Regions from separate parts of the Pseudomonas arabinosi genome, predicted to be linked through region 1. Evidence: predicted binding sites of a transcription regulator. Region 1 holds the regulator's gene; each other region holds the start of a gene.
The links. The regulator FliA, encoded in region 1, starts transcription of late flagellar genes. The targets are predictions, from matches to a motif close to CTAAAGTTTNNNNNNNNNNNGCCGNTAA.

Region 1 (3,277 bases):
ATTCCGGATGATTTGCATCTACCGCGTCGTCATCAGTTGGTCAGTCGCGCCGTAAGCGTGCAAATGCAAGAAGAACCCAGCGAAGAAGCCATGGCTGACATGTTCGCTGATATTTACCACAGCCCGACCAAGCAGGTCGGCTGAGGTATTAATGAACAGTTTTTGTACCTACATCGATGGTCTGCCATGCATTGTTCAGTTAGTGAACGCGCAGCCAGTAATGTGGCCTCCGTCTAAGTAAGACAAGGTAAAGAAAATTCATGGGCAGCATGCATCCCGTACAGGTGATCGCGGTGACCGGCGGCAAAGGTGGCGTCGGGAAGACTAACGTGTCAGTGAACTTGTCCCTGGCTTTAGCAGAGCTCGGTCGACGCGTCATGCTGTTGGACGCCGATCTGGGGCTGGCGAACGTCGACGTCCTGCTGGGACTGACACCCAAACGTACTTTGGCCGACGTGATCGAAGGCCGCTGCGAGCTGCGCGACGTACTGTTGCAAGGCCCTGGCGGCATCCGCATCGTCCCGGCCGCGTCCGGCACACAGAGCATGGTTCATTTGAGCCCGGCCCAACACGCCGGCCTGATCCAGGCGTTCAGCGATATCGGCGACAACCTCGACGTGCTGGTGATCGACACCGCTGCGGGCATTGGTGACTCGGTCGTCAGTTTCGTCCGCGCAGCGCAAGAAGTCTTGCTGGTGGTCTGCGACGAGCCGACCTCGATCACCGATGCCTACGCACTGATCAAACTGCTGAACCGCGATTACGGCATGAACCGCTTCCGCGTCCTGGCCAACATGGCCCAGAGCCCGCAGGAAGGTCGCAACCTGTTCGCCAAGTTGACCAAGGTCACGGATCGCTTTCTTGATGTCGCCTTACAATACGTTGGCGCGGTGCCTTACGACGAAAGTGTGCGCAAGGCTGTGCAGAAGCAACGCGCCGTCTACGAAGCCTTCCCGCGTTCCAAGTGCTCACTGGCGTTCAAGGCCATTGCACAGAAGGTCGATACCTGGCCACTGCCTGCGAACCCGCGCGGGCACCTGGAGTTTTTCGTCGAGCGCCTCGTGCAACAAACCGCAGGACCCGTGCTATGACAGCCAGTGGCTATAACCTCTACAAGAAGTCGGCACGTGATGCGCAGTACGAGCTGATCGAGCGTTACGCGCCACTGGTTAAACGCATTGCCTATCACTTGCTGGCGCGTTTGCCAGCCAGTGTCCAGGTTGAAGATCTGATCCAGGCCGGGATGATCGGCCTGCTTGAAGTGTCGACCAAATACGACGCCAGCAAAGGCGCGAGTTTCGAGACGTACGCGGGTATTCGAATCCGTGGCGCGATGCTCGACGAAGTACGCAAGGGGGACTGGGCGCCACGTTCGGTCCACCGCAATACCCGGATGGTCAGCGACGCCATTCGCTCGATTGAAGCTAAAACCGGTCGTGACGCTAAAGATCACGAGGTTGCGGCCGAACTCCAATTGAGTCTCGACGATTATTACGGGATTTTGAACGACACCCTGGGCAGCCGGCTATTCAGTTTCGACGATCTGTTGCAGGACGGCGAACACGAAGGGCTGCACGAGGATGGCGCCAGTGCTCATCTCGAGCCGTCACGCGATCTGGAAGATGAACGCTTCCAGGCGGCGCTGGCGGACGCGATTGCCAATTTGCCGGAGCGTGAGCGACTGGTGTTGGCGCTGTACTACGACGAAGAGTTGAATCTCAAGGAAATCGGTGAGGTCCTGGGGGTCAGCGAATCTCGGGTCAGCCAGTTACACAGCCAGTGCGCGGCCCGTTTGCGGGGGCGTTTGGGGGAGTGGCGAGCGCGCTGAAGGCAGTGTGGGGACACTGCGAACGCGGCTGGTGGGGTGTTGAACCGTACCGGTCCCGATCTGTTGTGCTCCAGACAGTCATTGAGTGCTTTGCCGGATTGATTGAAATGGCGTGTCCAGGTGCTGGGCGCGTTTAAGACTGCTTGGAGGTCGAATTGGACAAGAACATGAAAATCCTCATCGTTGATGACTTCTCAACGATGCGGCGGATCATTAAAAACCTGTTGCGTGACCTTGGGTTCACCAACACGGTCGAGGCCGACGATGGCACTACTGCCATTCCGGTTCTCAACAGCGGCAGCATCGACTTTCTGGTAACGGACTGGAACATGCCCGGCATGACCGGTATCGATCTGCTGCGCCACGTGCGTGCCGATGAAAAACTCAAACACCTGCCGGTGTTGATGGTCACGGCCGAAGCCAAGCGCGAGCAAATCATCGAAGCCGCTCAGGCGGGTGTGAACGGTTATGTGGTCAAGCCATTCACGGCTCAGGCGTTGAAAGACAAGATTGAAAAGATCTTCGAACGCATCGGTTGATGTGCAAAGCAAGTCCGCCACGGGGGAGCTATGGAGCATAACGAGTCTTCACAGGGCGATTTCGAATCGACTCTGAAAAAACACGCGGTCGAACTGGTCGAAAGCCTTGAAAAAGGCAGGTTCGGCGACGCTGTGCAACTGATCCATGAGCTCAATCAGACCCGTGACCGTGGCCTGTATCAGGAAGTGGGCAAGCTCACTCGCGAGCTGCATAGCGCGATCGTCAATTTCCAGATTGACCCGCACATGCCGCAAGCCGAGGAAGTCTCGCAGATCACGGACGCCACCGAGCGTCTGGGTTATGTGGTCAAGCTGACCGAAGCTGCAGCCAACCGCACCATGGACCTGGTGGAAAACGCCACGCCGCTGGTCAATGGCCTGAGCAACGAAGCCCAGGCCTTGAGTACCGACTGGGGACGGTTCATGCGTCGCGAAGTCGGGGCTGAAGAGTTCCGCGAGCTGGCCCGGCGAGTCGACGGTTTCCTGACACGCAGCAGCGAAGACAATCGCGTTGTGTCGGGCAACCTCAACGACATCCTGCTCGCTCAGGATTACCAGGACCTCACCGGTCAGGTGATCAAGCGTGTGACCCAATTGGTCACCGAAGTTGAAAGCAACCTGCTCAAGCTCGTGCTTATGGCCAGTCAGGTGGACCGCTTTGCGGGCATCGAACATGACCGTGAAGCGATGCTGGCAGAAAAAGATCCGCAAAAACATCTCTCTCAGGGTGAAGGTCCGCAGATTCATGCCGATAAAAGAGAAGACGTTGTGTCCGGTCAGGACGATGTGGACGATTTGCTATCCAGTCTTGGATTTTAGGTTTTTAGGTTTTTAGACCTTTAGGAGCACCCCCTTAATGAGCTTCGGCGCCGATGAAGAGATCCTTCAGGATTTCCTGGTTGAGGCCGGC
Region 2 (3,277 bases), 1.6 Mb from region 1:
ATGAAGACTGGACGTATGAGCGAAGAGGATGTCGCGCAATTCTGTCTCGCGCTGCCGGGTGCGCGGGAAGACTACAAGTGGGGTGGCGTACGGGTGTTTTCGATTGCAGGGAACAAGATGTTTGCCTTGCAGAATCTGCGGGGCGAATCCCTGGCCTTCAAGGTCGACAAGGACTTGTTTCTCGGTCATTGCGACCGCCCGGGAATCCGCCCCGCGCCGTATCTGGCGCGGGCTCAGTGGATCATCATGGAAACGCCCTACCCGTTGGGCCCTGAAGAGCTGCAAGGCTTGTTGCAGCGCTCCCATCAATTGGTGGTGAGCAAGTTGCCCAAGCGCACCCAGGTCGGACTGCTGCTTTAAATCAATGCCAGCAGATTTGCACCCAGAAACAGTTGGTCGATCCAGAACACCTGGTGCAGCAGCACGATCATCCAGAACAACACCTGAAACGACACTTTGCGCGTCTTGTGCCGAAACAGCTGCTGCGCCAGCAAGGCACCCGGCCAGCCCCCGGCGAGTTCCACCGCATGCAACACGTTCTCCGGTGTGCGCCAATGGTCTGCACGAGCCTTGCGCTTGTCGCTCCAGTACAGCAAGAACGCCAGCAGGCTGACGACCCCGTACGCCGCCAGGGGAATCACCGAAACCCCGCGCAGCCACAACGACATCGAACCGTACAGCGGCAGCGCGCACAGGATCGCAAACACCAACAATTTCAGCTGAAGATTGCGAATCTCTCCTGCGGGTTTGCGTCCGGGGTTGTTGCGCGCGCTGGCGTCATTCATGGCTTGACCGCGGTCCAGTCGACCCAGCCGAACTGCCAGGTGGCCAGGATGACCAGGCCGAACGCGATGCGATACCAGGCAAACGCCGCATAGCTGTGACTGCCGATGAACACCAGCAAGGCTCTGACGGCAATCATCGCGAAGATGAACGCCGTGACGAAACCGATCGCGAACACCGGAAAATCCGAGGGGACGAACAGATTGCGGTATTTGTAGCCCGAGTAAACCGCCGCAGCGACCATGGTCGGCATCGCCAGAAAGAACGAGAACTCGGTAGCGGTTTTGCGCGACAGCCCGAACAACAAGCCACCAATGATCGTCGAGCCGGAGCGTGACGTCCCGGGAATCATCGCCAGGCACTGGGCGAAGCCGACTTTCAGGGCGTCTTTCCAGGTGATGTCATCAACGGTTTCGGCATGCACTTCATGCTGACGCTTTTCGGCCCACAACATGACGATCCCGCCCACAACCAACGCCGTCGCGACAGTGATCGGGTTGAACAGGTACTCGTGGATCAAATCGGAAAAAATCACCCCCAGTACCACGGCCGGCATGAACGCAATCAACAGGTTCGCGGTAAAGCGTCGAGCGCTCGGTTGGGTCGGCAAACCGATGACCACGTCGAAGATCTTGCGGCGGAACTCCCACACCACCGCCAGAATCGCCCCCAGCTGAATAATAATGTTGAAAGCGATGGCCCGCTCGCCACCGAAGTTGAGTAAGTCCGCCACAATGATTTGGTGACCGGTACTGGAAATCGGCAAAAACTCCGTCAGCCCTTCTACAACCCCAAGAATCAACGCCGAAAAGGCAGTCCAAAGATCCATCAATCCCCCAAGAAGCAATGCGCCACGGCATGCCCCGTTAATAATTTTTTCAGAACGATTACTGCGATCAGCCTAGCTGAAGTCCCGCGCGCACAGGATCCAGACGAAACCATAAAAATTCCGTGAAAAATCAACTTGGATTCAGGTTTTTCCGTGCGGGGCCGAAATCCTATCAGACAAGTCCGATTAACGCTGCCGCGTTATTGGACTTGGGTCGGATATGACCGATTGGCAAAGTGTGGTTGGATGCTGGCGATCATTTATTAGAAGAAAAAGAAATCGGAGTGACAGCGTTATGAACAGCTTGCGCAGTATGTCGATCAGCCGACGTTTGTGGCTCATCTTGATCGTGGCCGTCCTGATGCTAATGACGTTGGGCGTCTTGATGCTCAAGCAGATACACAATGACCTGTACAACGCCAAGGCCCAGAAAACCCAGCATGTGGTGCAAACCGCCAGCGGTATTCTGACCTATTACCACGACCTCGAAACCGCCGGCACGCTCACCCGCGATGCTGCGCAGAAGCAGGCTCTGAGCGCCGTTCGCGGTCTGCGTTATGACCAGAATGACTACTTCTGGATCAATGACCTGACGCCGGTGATGATCATGCACCCGGCCAACCCGAAACTCGATGGCCAGAACCTCTCGGCGATTCGCGACCCGGACGGTTTTGCCCTGTTTAACGAAATGGTCGCCGTCGCCAAGTCCAAGGGTGCCGGCACCGTCGACTATCGCTGGCCGAAACCGGGCGCCAGTGCACCGATAGAAAAAACTTCCTACATCAAACTCTTCGAGCCCTGGGGTTGGGTAATCGGTTCGGGCGTGTATATCGATGACATGCAGGCCGAGTTCTATGCCCAGGTCTGGAAGGCCTCGTTCGTGGGGCTGGTGATTGCCCTGATCATGGCGCTGCTGGTCATCCTGATTGCCCGCAGCATCGTGCGTCCACTGCAGGAAACCGTGAACGCCATGGCCAACATCGCCAGCGGCGAGAGCGACCTGACCCACAGCCTCGACACCCATGGCCAGGATGAAGTCACACAACTGGCACGCCACTTCAACGCCTTCACCGCCAAGCTGCGACTGGTGATCAGGGAACTGCAAGTGTCCGCCAGTGCCCTGGGTCAGTCTTCCAGCGAACTGGGCAACGACGCCGCCCAGGCCCAGCAACGCAGTCAGCAACAGTCCCAGCAAATGGAACTGGTGGCCACGGCAATCAATGAAGTGACGTATGGCGTACACGACGTCGCGAAGAACGCCGAGCACGCCGCCAGCGAAATGCGCGATGCCGAGTCTCAGGCGCAGCAAGGCCAGGTTAACATCGATGGCAGCCTGCAACAGATCGACAAGCTGTCGTCGACCATCGATCAGGCGGTGGAAGTGATTCGCACCCTGGCCGCCGAAAGCACGCAGATCGGCAGCGTCCTCGAAGTGATCCGCTCCATCGCCGAGCAAACCAACCTGCTGGCCCTCAACGCGGCCATCGAAGCCGCCCGGGCCGGCGAGCAAGGTCGCGGTTTTGCAGTGGTGGCCGATGAAGTGCGACTGCTGGCCCAGCGTACCCAGAAGTCTACGGCCGAGATCCAGTCGATGATCGAACGCCTGCAAAGTCACTCCGAAGCGGCGGTCAAAGTGATCGGCGACAGCAGCCGTGCATCGCAGTT
Region 3 (3,277 bases), 3.1 Mb from region 1:
CAACGCCGTTCACGTGGGCCTGGGACGCGTCGATCATCTGTTGCAGCATCAGACGCTCAGGGCTCCACCAGTAACCGGTGTAGATCAGGCTGGCGTATTTAGGCATCAGCTCGTCTTTGAGGTGAGCCACTTCGCGGTCCAGAGTGATCGATTCGATCGCACGGTGAGCGCGCAGCATGATGGTGCCGCCTGGGGTTTCGTAGCAGCCGCGGGACTTCATGCCCACGTAGCGGTTCTCGACGATATCGAGACGGCCGATACCGTGTTCGCCACCGATACGGTTCAGGGTCGCCAGCACGGTGGCCGGGGTCATTTCGACGCCGTCCAGTGCAACGATGTCGCCGTTGCGGTATGTCAGTTCCAGGTATTGCGCTTTATCTGGAGCCTTCTCCGGGGAGACGGTCCATTTCCACATGTCTTCTTCGTGCTCGGTCCAGGTGTCTTCCAGCACGCCGCCTTCATAGGAGATGTGCAGCAGGTTGGCATCCATCGAGTACGGGGATTTCTTCTTGCCGTGACGCTCGATCGGGATATTGTGCTTTTCAGCATAATCCATCAGCTTTTCACGGGAGAGCAGGTCCCATTCGCGCCACGGAGCGATCACTTTCACGCCTGGCTTCAACGCGTAGGCGCCCAGTTCGAAACGAACCTGGTCGTTGCCCTTGCCGGTGGCGCCGTGGGAAATGGCGTCAGCACCGGTTTCGTTGGCGATTTCGATCAAGCGCTTGGCGATCAACGGACGAGCGATGGAAGTACCCAGCAGGTACTCGCCTTCGTAAACGGTGTTGGCGCGGAACATCGGGAAAACGAAATCGCGCACGAATTCTTCGCGCAAGTCGTCGATGTAGATCTCTTTCACGCCCATGGCCTGTGCCTTGGCGCGTGCAGGTTCGACCTCTTCGCCCTGACCCAGGTCAGCGGTGAAGGTCACGACTTCACAGTTATAAGTATCCTGCAGCCACTTGAGGATCACCGAAGTGTCCAGGCCGCCGGAATACGCCAGAACGACCTTGTTTACGTCCGCCATGCCATCACTCCACGGGGTTCTACGGAAAGCCGTCAAGTCTACCGCTCATGCAGGATAATTTACAGAGGCGCGACAGCTTATGACGACGAAGCGACAGATTATGTCGAGTGAGCGACGATTACAGCGGGTTCAGGAAGTCGACGCGGCGCTCGCCGATGCAGTGGCCTGAGGGGCTGGCTTTTCGGTGGGCGCAACACGCGCCAGGTGCACATTGACCCGACGGTTCTTCGCCCGGTTGGCGGAATTGGTATTGGGTGCCAATGGATAACGCTCGCCGTGAAAGCGCACGGTGATCTGCGATTCCTGAACGCCGTTGGCCTTGAAGAACTCCATGACGGCCAGGGCCCGACGCCGCGACAGGTCACGATTGGTCAGGCGGTTGCCGCTGTTGTCGGAGTGGCCGTCTAGTTCGATGTGGTTGACCGTCGGGTCGGCCTTCATGAACTCCAGCATCACTTGCAATTGAGCCTTGGCCTGCGCGTCGAGATCGATGCCTTCGCCGGGGAAGCCGATCTGCGATTGTTTAACCTGCTCGAAATTCTTCGGCAGCAGCTTCGCCACGCAGCCCTGATAGTCGTTAAAGGCCTTGCTGAACTTGACTGGCAACAGACGCACTTCCGATACCCGGCCATCGCCCGAGTAATGCCGAACGACTGGACTGCGGCCATCCATCAGGCCACTGATCAAGCGGCCAGCCTGGACTTGCGAACTGTTGAACAACACATTGCCGCTGCCGATACGCACAGAACCGAGGTTGATGTCGCCACGCCCCGGCTGCCAGGGCGCTGCGGCCGCCAGCAAGGTCGCCGAACCGCCGCCGATCATCGAGTTGTAGGCCTTCAGGCGAAACGTCGCTTGCTCGCCAGCGCGACGCACGAATTCGCCCGAACCAAAATCGGTGATCGGCTGAGCCAGGCGGCACTCGAACTTGTCTCCTTCGACCGTCCACTCGATGCTCTCCAGACGGGTCTGGAAAGTGAGCGCCATCGCAGGAAGGCTGGCAAACACGCTGAGCAAGGCTAAATAACGCTGGCGCACGGGAGGCTCCACTGGCTTCTACAACAAAAAGACCGACACACAGATGTTTACGGCATACCTGTTGGATATCGGAAGCTTCCAGCAAAACTTGATAGCGAGTGCCTGGAAGAGTCTTTTCCGGTAGCATTCCCCTCAGTTTGACCCGCCTGGAATCCCCTCATGTCCGACCGCCTGACCCTGCTGCGTCCCGACGACTGGCATATTCATCTTCGCGATGGTGCTGTGTTGCCCAATACAGTCGCGGATGTCGCGCGCACCTTTGGTCGCGCCATCATCATGCCCAACCTGGTACCTCCGGTGCGTAACACCGCTGAAGCCGACGGCTATCGCCAGCGGATTCTCGCTGCACGTCCGGCTGGCAGCCGCTTCGAACCGTTGATGGTGCTGTACCTGACCGACCGCACCCAGCCCGAAGAAATTCGCGAGGCCAAGGCCAGCGGCTTCATTCACGCCGCCAAGCTGTACCCGGCCGGCGCGACCACCAACTCGGATTCTGGCGTCACCAGCATCGACAAGATTTTCCCTGCACTTGAGGCCATGGCCGAAGTCGGGATGCCCTTGCTGGTTCACGGTGAAGTCACCCGTGGCGATGTCGACGTGTTCGATCGCGAAAAAATCTTTATCGATGAGCACATGCGTCGTGTGGTCGAGCGCTTCCCGAGCCTCAAAGTGGTGTTCGAACACATCACTACCGCCGACGCCGTGCAGTTCGTCAACGAGGCTTCGGCCAATGTTGGCGCGACCATCACCGCGCATCACCTGCTGTACAACCGCAACCACATGCTGGTGGGCGGGATTCGGCCGCACTTCTATTGCCTGCCGATTCTCAAGCGCAACACCCACCAGGAAGCCCTGCTCGACGCCGCCACCAGTGGCAGCGACAAGTTCTTCCTCGGCACCGACTCGGCGCCCCATGCCCAGCACGCCAAAGAAGCCGCTTGCGGCTGTGCCGGTTGCTACACCGCTTATGCCGCGATCGAGATGTATGCCGAAGCCTTCGAACAGCGCAACGCGCTGGACAAGCTCGAAGCCTTTGCCAGCCTGAACGGCCCGCGTTTCTACGGCCTGCCAGTGAACACCGATCGTATTACCCTGGTCCGCGATGAGTGGACCGCCCCAACCAGCCTGCCATTTGGCGAGCTGACCGTAATCCCGCTGCGCGCCGGTGAAAAACTGCGCTGGCGCCTGCTGGAGGAACACGCGTGAGTGAAG

Region 2: ACMXYJ_RS17375 (methyl-accepting chemotaxis protein) is a predicted target of FliA. The motif match lies at 1,753-1,780, and genes of this name have one in related genera.
Region 3: ACMXYJ_RS27775 (flagellar protein MotY) is a predicted target of FliA. The motif match lies at 2,131-2,158, and genes of this name have one in related genera.

What each region holds. Positions count from the first base shown of each region.
Region 1 is NZ_CP180480.1:2,116,339-2,119,615, forward strand. It holds gene flhF (flagellar biosynthesis protein FlhF) at 1-144, shown strand, start outside; gene fleN (flagellar synthesis regulator FleN) at 261-1,091, shown strand; gene fliA (RNA polymerase sigma factor FliA) at 1,088-1,828, shown strand; gene ACMXYJ_RS09875 (chemotaxis response regulator CheY) at 1,996-2,367, shown strand; gene ACMXYJ_RS09880 (protein phosphatase CheZ) at 2,398-3,186, shown strand; gene ACMXYJ_RS09885 (chemotaxis protein CheA) at 3,224-3,277, shown strand, end outside.
Region 2 is NZ_CP180480.1:3,696,504-3,699,780, reverse strand. It holds gene ACMXYJ_RS17390 (MmcQ/YjbR family DNA-binding protein) at 1-360, shown strand; gene ACMXYJ_RS17395 (LysR substrate-binding domain-containing protein) at 1-4, shown strand, start outside; gene ACMXYJ_RS17385 (DUF1294 domain-containing protein) at 357-785, opposite strand; gene ACMXYJ_RS17380 (undecaprenyl-diphosphate phosphatase) at 782-1,612, opposite strand; gene ACMXYJ_RS17375 (methyl-accepting chemotaxis protein) at 1,908-3,277, shown strand, end outside.
Region 3 is NZ_CP180480.1:5,963,291-5,966,567, forward strand. It holds gene ACMXYJ_RS27770 (argininosuccinate synthase) at 1-1,027, opposite strand, end outside; gene ACMXYJ_RS27775 (flagellar protein MotY) at 1,157-2,065, opposite strand; gene pyrC (dihydroorotase) at 2,225-3,271, shown strand; gene rnt (ribonuclease T) at 3,268-3,277, shown strand, end outside.